One region of the Pseudomonas sp. NY15435 genome, then DNA from elsewhere that is predicted to be linked to it. Evidence: riboswitches for the same ligand, from Rfam matches in the RefSeq annotation. Region 1 holds a riboswitch; each other region holds the start of a gene.

Region 1 (3,265 bases):
CGCGGGTTTCATCGCTGCGCCAGGCGCGGTCGAAGTGCTTGTCGAAGCGCTTGCCGACGCCCTGCACCAGCAGGCGCATGGGTTTGCCGGGGATGGCGACGAAGCCCTTGATGCGCAGCACGGCGTGGCGCTCGACCAGCGCGTTCAGGGCATCCAACAGGGCGCGCTCTTCCACTTCCGGGAGGTCGACATGGAAGGAGTCGAACTCGTCGTGGTCATGATCTTCATGGCCCTCGTGGTCGTGATGCGTCGGGCGGCTGTCGATGTGCAGTTCGGCTTCGGCATTCAGACCCAGCAGCACGGAGAGCGGCAGCTGGCCGGAATTGGCTTCGACGATCTTCACCGCCGGCGGCAGTTCTTCCGCGACTTCGGCGCGCACGCGGGCCAGCGCGTCGGCGTCGAGCAGATCGGCCTTGTTCAGTACCACCAGGTCGGCGCTGGCGAGCTGGTCTTCGAAGAGTTCGTGCAGCGGCGATTCGTGATCCAGGTTCGGGTCCTGCTTGCGCTGCTCGTCCACCTGCTCGGGGTGTGCGGCGAAGGTGCCGGCGGCCACGGCCGGGCTGTCGACCACGGTGATCACCGCATCCACGGTGCAGGCGTTGCGGATTTCCGGCCACTGGAAGGCCTGCACCAGCGGCTTGGGCAGGGCCAGGCCGGAGGTCTCGATGAGGATCTGGTCGAGGTCGCCGCGGCGCGCCACCAGCTCGCGCATCACCGGGAAGAATTCTTCCTGCACGGTGCAGCACAGGCAGCCGTTGGCCAGTTCGAAGACGCGGCCGACCGCTTCTTCTTCGCTGCAGCCAATGGAGCACTGCTTGAGGATTTCGCCGTCGATGCCCAGCTCGCCGAATTCGTTGACGATCACCGCGATGCGGCGGCCTTCGGCATTGTTGAGCATGTGGCGGAGCAGGGTGGTCTTACCGGCACCGAGGAAGCCGGTGACGATGGTGACGGGGAGTTTGGCCAGGGTTTTCATGCGCGCCTCGCAAGCGGAAGTTGGAAGGCGGATGAAGGGCGCGCGCGCGGGTTCGCCGCGCAACGAAGGTCGCCACCGGATCACCCCGCCCGGTTGTCTGTTGATAACGAACCGGTTCCGGATCTCGCGAGCTAGAGCCAGGCTAGGCGGAGGATCGCCGGGGATGCGGAGTTGACTAGCAGTCCACGGCGATCCTCCAACGCAGTATGGCCGACGCGCAGCAGATCGAAAACCGGTGACGAGGCAGGTCTCCTGGCTCACAACCCTTTGGCGTCTCCTCGCCTTCCCGCCCGAATCGGCAGTGGCGCATGAAGAGACAGGCTGTTCACAGTTGCGGGGGCAGCCGTGGCGCATCCGAAGATTTCCACGTTCCCTCTTAGCTCCGGCCAGCGCCGGAGAACCTCGAAGGGAGGAAGGCTACGCAGCGTAGACGGGTCGGTCAATCGCCGGGGATCGGTTGACGCCTGCCGGCTGCCGTGGTCAGCTAGCGCGGTTTCAGGTGTCTCGCGCCGCGCGCGAGGTGAAACGGGAAGCCGGTGCGTCCGCAAGGACCAGTCCGGCGCTGCCCCCGCAACGGTAGGCGATCGTAGGGTCATCAGTAGTCACTGTGCGCACGCATGGGAAGACTGACCCGCTTGGCCACGAGCCAACGTCGCAAGCCCGGAGACCGGCCTGGAGCTTTCGTTTTTTGGCAAACCCGCGGTGGGCGGGCGCAGGCCGTGGCGCGTCCTTCCGGCGCGTTCGAATGCGTTCAACCTCTGCGTTCTCTTACTTTGATCTTCAGAGGGAACGTTCATGTCCAGCAGCACCCTGACGCACGCGTCGAGCACTTCCATCCCCCTTTCCAAGCGCATCAGCCTGGCCGTTGGCGCCAGCCTGCTGGGCGCGCTGCTGGTGTATTTCGCCGGCTTCTCGCATCTGGAAGCGGTGCACAACGCCGCGCACGACACCCGCCACAGCGCTGGTTTCCCCTGCCACTGATGTGCACCGCCTGCGCGTAAGCGCAGCGAATTCGAGGCACTCCCGGTCGCGCGTTCGCAGCGTTCGAGGCCTCGTCTCGCCTGGAGAATTGCAATGATCAAACGTATCGCCCAGACCGCCGGTTTCGCCGGTCTGATCGCGGCGCTGGTACTCACCGTGGTCCAGTTGCTGTGGGTATCCCCGCTGATCCTCAAGGCGGAAACCTATGAGAAATCCGAGCCGGCCGCCGCGCTGGTCGAGGAGCACGCTCATGAGCATGCCGAGGGTGCTGCCGCTGGCCACCACCATGACGCGCAAGCCTGGGAACCGGAAGACGGCTGGCAGCGCATCCTCTCCACCACCGGCGGCAACCTGGTGGTCGCGGTGGGCTTCGCCCTGATGCTGGCCGGCCTGTTCACCCTGCGCGAGCCGGGCAAGACCTCCGAAGGCCTGCTCTGGGGCCTGGCCGGTTTCGCCGTGTTCACCCTGGCTCCGTCTCTGGGCCTGCCGCCGGAAGTCCCCGGCACCGCCGCCGCCGACCTGAACCTGCGGCAGACCTGGTGGATCGGCACGGCCGCCGCCACCGCCGCCGGCCTCGCGCTGCTGGTGTTCGGCCGCAACTGGGCACTGAAGATCGTCGGTGCCGCACTGCTGGTGGTACCGCATGTGATCGGCGCGCCGCAGCCGGAAGTGCATTCCAGCCTCGCGCCGGAAAGCCTCGCCCATGAGTTCATCGTCGCCTCGCTGGTCACCAACGCGGTGTTCTGGGCAGCCCTGGGCCTGGTCGCGGCCTGGCTGTTCCGTCGCTTCGCGCCGTCGGCCTGATCCACGCGTTATGCTCGACCCCCGCAGCCGGCTCGGCCGCCTGCGGGGTTTTGTTTTCTGGAGATAGAGAATGACGCTGGTTGCCGGCCTGGGTTGCCGCCGTGGCTGCTCGCTCGATGAACTGCGCGAGTTGCTGCGCGAAACGCTGGCGGAAGTCGGACTCGACGAGTCGAACCTCACCGCGCTGGCCAGCGCCACGCTGAAGGCCGACGAAGACGGGCTTGTCGCGCTGGCCACCGCGCTCGACTTACCGCTGGCACTGTTCACGCCGCAACAGCTCGCGACATGCGAGAAGCGCCTGGGCGAGCCCTCCGAAACCGTGCGCGCCGCCACCGGGAGCGCCAGCGTAGCCGAGGCGGCGGCATTGCTACAGGCCGAGGCGCAAAGCGGTGCGCCGGCACGCCTGCTGGTGGGCAAACGGCGCAGCGATCAAGCCACCTGCGCGCTGGCTTTCATCCCCGTCGAACTCATACAGGAGCAGCCATGACGGTCCATTTCATCGGT
Region 2 (3,265 bases), on a different contig from region 1:
CTGGCCGTTGGCTTCCACGCCGCGTACCTCGATCTCACCGTTGCCGTTCACCCACTGGTCGCCGGCGAGAGTGATGAGGTCGGTGATCTCGCGGCGGAACAGGGTGACGCTGCCGCTCCACGGCTGGTCGAACAGCTCGCCGGTGTAATCCAGGCCCAACTCGGCGTTGCGGCTGCGCTCGGGCTTGAGGTCACGGTTACCGACTTCATCGCCCGGTTCGTTGACGAACAACTGCTCGGCGGTGGGCAGCTTGAAGGCGGTGCCGAACTGGCCGCGCAGCTTGAGCTGCTGGGTCAGGTCGTAGAGCGAGGTGAGCATCCATACCGTGGCGCCCTCGCCGCCGGAGATTTCCTCGCGGCGCACGCCCAGGCTCGGGTGCCAGTCGGGCAGCGCCTCGATGTTCGGCCGCAGCTGGGCATACAGCGCGTGGGACTCGGCCTTGTCGTTGTCGATGATCAGCACGTCGTCCTGGCCCTTGTACCACTGGTTGTCGCTGCCGAAGACCAGCTCGTGGCCGCCGGCCAACCTGGCCTTGCCCTCAAGCTGCGCGCCCCAGTCGGTAAAGCCCCAGTAGTCGTTGTGATTGAGCACCTGGGTGCCGCCGCCCTGCAGGTTGTAGACGCGGTCGTAGCGGGTGTCCCAGTCATTGATATGGGTCTTGGCGAACCAGCTGAAGTCGTCGCTGACGCTCTGCTGGAAGGTCGCCGTGGCGATCTGCTGGATACGGTTGTTGCTGGTGTGGTGGTTGGATGTCGGGCGGGCGAAGTCCAGTTCGGCGTCGGCGTACTGGTAGAACAGCTCCAACCGCGAGGCCTCGCCGATGGCCTGGATGGCCTTGGCGCCGAACACGTTGACGTCATAGGAGCGGCGCTTGTCGCTGACCGTGCTGGTCATGTCCTGGTCGCGGTAAGGCTGGTAGCCGTCGGAGCGGTTGTGGCTGACGTAGGCCATCAGGCCGAGATCGCCCAGGCCGTTCTGCACGATTCGCTCCGCGCGGGCATCACCGCTGCGACCCTTGAACGTATCCAGGCCGAGGTTCACCTCACCGGCCGCCTCGCGCGAACGCGCACTGCGGGTGACGATGTTGATCACCCCGCTCACCGCCTGGGTGCCGAACAACAGGCCCTGGCCGCCCTTGAGCACTTCGATGCGCTCCACGGCGGTGGTCGGCAGGGTGTCGATGTAGATGCCGCCGTAGAGGCGGTTGTTCAGGCGCACGCCGTCCAGCAGGATCAGCGTGTCGTCGTTGCGCCCGCCCAGCAGCGAGTAGGTCCCGTAGTCGAACGGGCCGTTCTTCGGCGCAACGAACAGGCCGGGTACGTACATCTGCAGCACGCGGGTGATGTCGGCGCTGGGGCCGGCACGCTCGATCTGCTGGCGGTCGATGACCTCCAGCTTGCTGCCGTAGCGCGCCATGTCGGCCACGGTGGTGGACTCCACCGAAGGCGCGCTGACGATCTCGTCGGCCAGGTCGAGTGGCGCCGCAACGAGCTGCGAGCTGAGGGCACAGAGGGAGAGAACGGGAGTCCAGCGCGGGGCGCGCCGGTTCAGGAACGAAGAATGTTGCAAGGTGATCGCCTCGAAATAGAAATTTCGCAGGCGGCGCAGCGACACCCGGAACGAGCGCGCCCCGGGAACCGGCTCACGCCCGCCCACCGCGGGTTTGCCAAACAGGTTCCAGGCCGGTCTCCGGGCTTGCGAGGGTCGTGGGGCATCCGCCTTCCCATGCTTGCGCACAGTGGCCTAGTGGATGCTCCGCTCGCTTACCGTTGCGGGGGCAGCGCCGGACTGATCGCACGAAGGCGACGCACCGGCTTCCCGTTTCACCCCACGCACGGCGGCGGGGGGCACCTGAAACGGGGCGCATATCAACATTGCGGGTGGGAAAGCGTCAAGCACGGGGGTTGGGCAGGATGTTGCGAACGTCGCCGTCAGTGCCACGGATCGTAGGTGCCGAAGCTCCAGATATGTCCTTCAGGATCGCGGCAGGTGAAGCCCTGGCCGCCGTAGTCCTCGTCCTTGATGTCGATGACGATCTGCGCGCCGCCGTTCACCGCCGCGCGATACAGCACCTCGGCGTCCCTGACCACCACGTAGATGCTCTGGGTGCAACCGCCGATCTCGTCGGGCTGGCGCATCAGCCGGCCGTACTCGTTGTCGTGCAGCGAGCCAAGCATCACCAGCCCACTGCCGTCGGCCAGCGCCAGCTGCGCATGGGCGATGCCGCCATGGTCATCGGCGACCACCAGTTGGCGCTGGAAGCCGAAAGTCGCGCACAACCAGTCGATGGCCTGCGGCGCATCGCGGTAGCGCAGGCAGGGAATCACGCTGGGGCGAACGGCGGGCAAGGGCTGCGACATGGCAATCTCCGGCAAGAAACGGGCGCAATGCTCTGAGCATAGTCGCCGGTTTTTCGCTCCTCAGCGCTGCGCGGCGACCAGCAGCAACATGGGGCGCTCGCGCTCCTCGGCCAGTGCCGGAATGGTCTGCACCTGCTCCGCACTCGGCCCCCAGTCCTCGACGTGGCGCAGCGTCAGCCCCGCGCCGATCACGGCATTGAGGATGCTGCCAAGGGTGCGGTGATGCTTGAGCACACCCTTGGCCAGCCAGTCGGTGCGGCGCTCGCCTTCGTCCTGGTAATGGTCCACCGGCCAGCAGCGGCGGCCGTCTTTTTCGACGATCCAGCCGGGATTGCGCGACGCCATGTAGATCGGGTGCTCGATGGAGAACACCAGGCTGCCGCCAGGGCGCAACGCGTCGTGCACGTTGCGGAAGAAATGCGGCAGATCCTCGAGGTAATGCAGGGTCAGCGAGCTGTAGGCCAGATCGAAGGCCGCGGTGGGCAGCTCAAGCTGCTCGAGGTCGGCGTGGAAGTAGCTCACTTGCGCCGCCTCGGTCGTCTCCCGCGCGCGGTCGAGCATCTTCTGTGACACGTCCAGCCCGCTCACCGTGCGCGCGCCCTGCTCCGCCGCATATCGGCAGAACCAGCCGTAGCCGCAGCCAAGGTCGACCACATCGAGCCCCTCCAGCGGCGGCAGCAACGCGCGCAGCGAGGCCCACTCCGGCGCGCCGTCCAGGCCGTGCTGCGAGCGCGGCAGCTGGGCGTAGCCGGCGAAGAATTCGGGGTTGTCGTAGATGTTCTGCGCCATGGGATGGCACCTCCTTTCTGACGGACCAAGGTCCGATTGTCTGCACCAAGGACGGGGGTGGCAACCCGATGAGGTCAATGCCTGGGCGATCGAAGCGCAAGTTCCTGCAAGACCGC
Region 3 (3,265 bases), on a different contig from region 1:
GGCGGAACACCGCTTCGGCCACCGGCTTGTCGTTGGGGCAGACGCCACGGGCCAGCGGCTCCGCGCTGCTGTCCAGCAACGAATGATGGAAGGTGTGCCCGCGCAGAATGCCTTCTGGCAGCGTCACGGCCTGCAGCGCCAGCGCGGCGAGGCGCTTCTGCATGCGCGCTTCACCCGGCAGCAGGCCGAGCAGTTCTGCGCGCTCGCCGGCTGCGTCGGTCAGCGCATCGAGCAGATAGAGCATGCCGCCGCACTCGGCGAGGATCGGCTTGCCCATCTCGTGGTGCGCGTGGATTGCCAGGGCCATGGCGCGGTTCTCCGCCAGCGCCTGCAGGTGCAGTTCCGGGTAGCCGCCGGGCAGGTAGAGGCTGTCCACTTCCGGCAGCGCTCCGTCACGCAACGGCGAGAAGAACACCAGCTCGGCGCCCAGCTCGCGCAGCAGGTCGAGGTTGGCCTGATAAAGAAAGGCGAAGGCATTGTCCCGCGCCACGCCGATGCGCACGCCGTCGAGGCGGGAAGACTCGCTGCGCGGTTCCGGCGCAGCAAAGCTCACCGGCAGCGGCAGCTCGGTACTGGCGCTGGCCGCCAGTGCATCGGCGGCGGCGTCCAGGCGGGCATCGAGGTCAGCCAGCTCGCCAGCCTGCACCAGGCCGAGGTGTCGGCTGGGCAGCTCCACTTCGGTATCGCGCGGCAACGCGCCATACCAGCGAATCCACTCCGGCAGGCTGTCACGCACCAGGTCACGGTGGCGCTGGCTGCCGATGCGGTTGGCGAGCACGCCGGAGAACGGCAAGTCGCTCTGATAAGTAGCCATGCCGACGGCCATGGCGCCGAAGGTCTGGGCCATGGACTGGCCATTGATCACCGCCATCACCGGCACGTTGAATCGCCGTGCGAGATCAGCGGCCGAGGGCGAGCCGTCGAACAGGCCCATCACGCCCTCGATGAGGATCAGGTCAGCCTCGCCGGCCGCTTCCCAGAGCAGGCGGCGGCTTTCGCCCTCGCCGACCATCCACAGGTCCAGCTGGTAGACCGGTGCGTCACTGGCACGGGCGAGGATCATCGGGTCGAGGAAATCCGGGCCGCACTTGAACACCCGAACCTTGCGCCCGAGGCGCGTGTGCAGGCGCGCCAGGGCGGCGGTCACGGTGGTCTTGCCTTGGCCAGAAGCGGGCGCGGCGATCAGCAGAGCGGGGCATTGGCGCGCATCACGCATCAGTCGCACTCCCCGGCACGGGCAGAGAGCCCCTTACCCCAGCCCTCTCCCAGAGGAAGAGGGAGCAGTTGGGTGTGTCCTGTGGGATGGCTTTTCGTCGATCAACAACCGCGCTGCGGTCAGCCGAGGCAGCAGAGCCTGCCGGCGAGCGCCAACGTTTCTTCAAACACCGAACGGTCCCCTCTCCCCCCGGGAGAGGATTAGGGTGAGGGAAGCCCCAGACCATCAGAACTCCACCCCTTTCTGCGCCTTGATCCCTGCCTTGAAGGCATGTTTCACCAGGCCCATTTCGGTCACGGTATCGGCGGCCTCGACCATCTCCGGCTGCACGCCGCGCCCAGTGGCGACCACATGCTGCATCGGCGGACGCGCGGCGATGTCGGCCAGCACGGCGTCCAGTTCCAGGTAGCCGTGCTTGAGGGCAATGTTCACTTCGTCCAGCACCACCAGGCCGACCTGCGGGTCGTTCAGCAGTTGCCGCGCCACGTTCCAGGCGGCCTGTGCCTTGGCGATGTCGCGCTGGCGGTCCTGGGTTTCCCAGGTGAAGCCTTCGCCCATCACATGGAAGCTGACTTCCTCGGGGAAACGACGGAAGAATGCCTCTTCGCCGGTGGTCGCAGCCCCCTTGATGAACTGCACGACGCCCACCTTCATACCGTGACCGAGCGCGCGAGCGACCATGCCGAATGCCGAGCTGCTCTTGCCCTTGCCGTTGCCGCTGTTGACCAGGAATACGCCGCGTTCGCCCTGGGCCTGGGCGATCTTCTCGTCGATCACCGCCTTCTTGCGCTGCATGCGCGAGCGATGGCGCTCGTCCTTTTCTACGGATTCAGTCATGGCAGGTTGCTCCTGAAAGGATTTGCACGGGCGTGAGGTTGCCGGCCAGGTGGCAGCCAACCAGGGATGGAATGGGCAGGGATTCGCCGCTGGCGCGCGCGGGCGCCATGCGGCAGAGGCCGGCCAGCACGAAGGCTGTCGACCTGGGGAATAGGGGTTTCACCTGAAGGATTCTCCGCCGCTCTCACCCGCGCGGCACTAACCAGTCGGGGCAGACGGAGGACGGCAACGCGCGGCGCATGGCGCCGACGTCGGCAGCGCCTCCCGCGATGCCATGCGATGCAGCAGGCCGGTCTCCGGGCTTGCGAGTGGAAACGTCTGGGTTTCCGAAGGAACCGCGCCTTCCCATGCCGGCGGCACAGTGGCTGTTTGCGGTTCGAAGCTCGCTTACCGTTGCGGGGGCAGCGCCGGAATGGTCGATTGCGCATCGACTTCACCGGCTTCCCTGTTTCACTCGCGGCTCGCGCCGAGAGCACCTGAAGCAGGCGCGCAGCTTAGTGGCTGGCGAGCTGGGGCGTCAATTGAACAGGATGTCGCCGAGGCCCGCCGTATCCGCCGCAAAGGCTCTACAAAGCGTCACACAAGTCAAGTGGTCGCGACGCGTAACTTCGCTAGAATGCGAGTCATGATGACGACTGCCCAGCCCGGCCAGCTTCAGCTCGACACCACCGCCAGCCCACCGCTGATGCACGTCAGCGGCGACTGGACGCTCGCGCATTTCTCTACGCTGGAAGCCCAGGTGGCCGCCCAGCGCAGCGCCGAATCGCCCGCCCAGCTGGATTTCGCCGGCCTCGGCGCGCTGGATACCGCCGGTGCCGCCCTGCTCGCCGAGATCATCGGCGGCGCCCGCATGAGCCAGCTGGAGCAGATCGCCCGCAATCTGCCCGCCGAACGCCAGGCGCTGCTGCGCACCGTGGGCAGCGCGATCACCCAGTGCCGCCTCGACGAAAAGGCGCCCCCTCCGGGCAACGCGCTGGTCGATGTACTGGAGCGCATCGGCATCGCCTCGGTCACCTTCAAGGACCACCTGATCGGCCTGCTCGGCTTCATCGGTCTGACCCTGCAGACGCTGGTGCGCAACCTGCTGCGCCCACGCCGCTGGCGCATGACCTCGCTGGCCGCGCACATGGAGGAGACCGGGCTGGACGCCGTGCCCATCGTCGCCCTGCTGACCTTCATGGTCGGCGCGGTGGTGGCCTTCCTCGGCGCCAC

Evidence for each region. Region 1 has a riboswitch for cobalamin ahead of ACNFH5_RS12585 (CbtB domain-containing protein). Riboswitches for the same ligand answer to the same signal wherever they lie in the genome.
Region 2: linked by a shared signal. The riboswitch ahead of ACNFH5_RS17010 (TonB-dependent receptor plug domain-containing protein) and the one ahead of ACNFH5_RS12585 (CbtB domain-containing protein) in region 1 are both predicted to bind cobalamin.
Region 3: linked by a shared signal. The riboswitch ahead of cobO (cob(I)yrinic acid a,c-diamide adenosyltransferase) and the one ahead of ACNFH5_RS12585 (CbtB domain-containing protein) in region 1 are both predicted to bind cobalamin.

Annotation. Positions count from the first base shown of each region.
Region 1 covers NZ_JBLUQA010000004.1:513,475-516,739, reverse strand. The annotation lists gene cobW (cobalamin biosynthesis protein CobW) at 1-976, opposite strand, end outside; cobalamin riboswitch at 1,201-1,396, opposite strand; cobalamin riboswitch at 1,457-1,667, shown strand; gene ACNFH5_RS12585 (CbtB domain-containing protein) at 1,772-1,957, shown strand; gene ACNFH5_RS12580 (CbtA family protein) at 2,051-2,761, shown strand; gene ACNFH5_RS12575 (cobalamin biosynthesis protein) at 2,832-3,248, shown strand; gene cobM (precorrin-4 C(11)-methyltransferase) at 3,245-3,265, shown strand, end outside.
Region 2 covers NZ_JBLUQA010000006.1:352,550-355,814, reverse strand. The annotation lists gene ACNFH5_RS17010 (TonB-dependent receptor plug domain-containing protein) at 1-1,569, opposite strand, end outside; cobalamin riboswitch at 1,663-1,870, opposite strand; gene ACNFH5_RS17005 (VOC family protein) at 1,932-2,360, opposite strand; gene ACNFH5_RS17000 (class I SAM-dependent methyltransferase) at 2,421-3,149, opposite strand.
Region 3 covers NZ_JBLUQA010000003.1:606,549-609,813, forward strand. The annotation lists gene ACNFH5_RS10165 (cobyrinate a,c-diamide synthase) at 1-1,216, opposite strand, end outside; gene cobO (cob(I)yrinic acid a,c-diamide adenosyltransferase) at 1,442-2,053, opposite strand; cobalamin riboswitch at 2,323-2,548, opposite strand; gene ACNFH5_RS10175 (MlaE family lipid ABC transporter permease subunit) at 2,679-3,265, shown strand, end outside.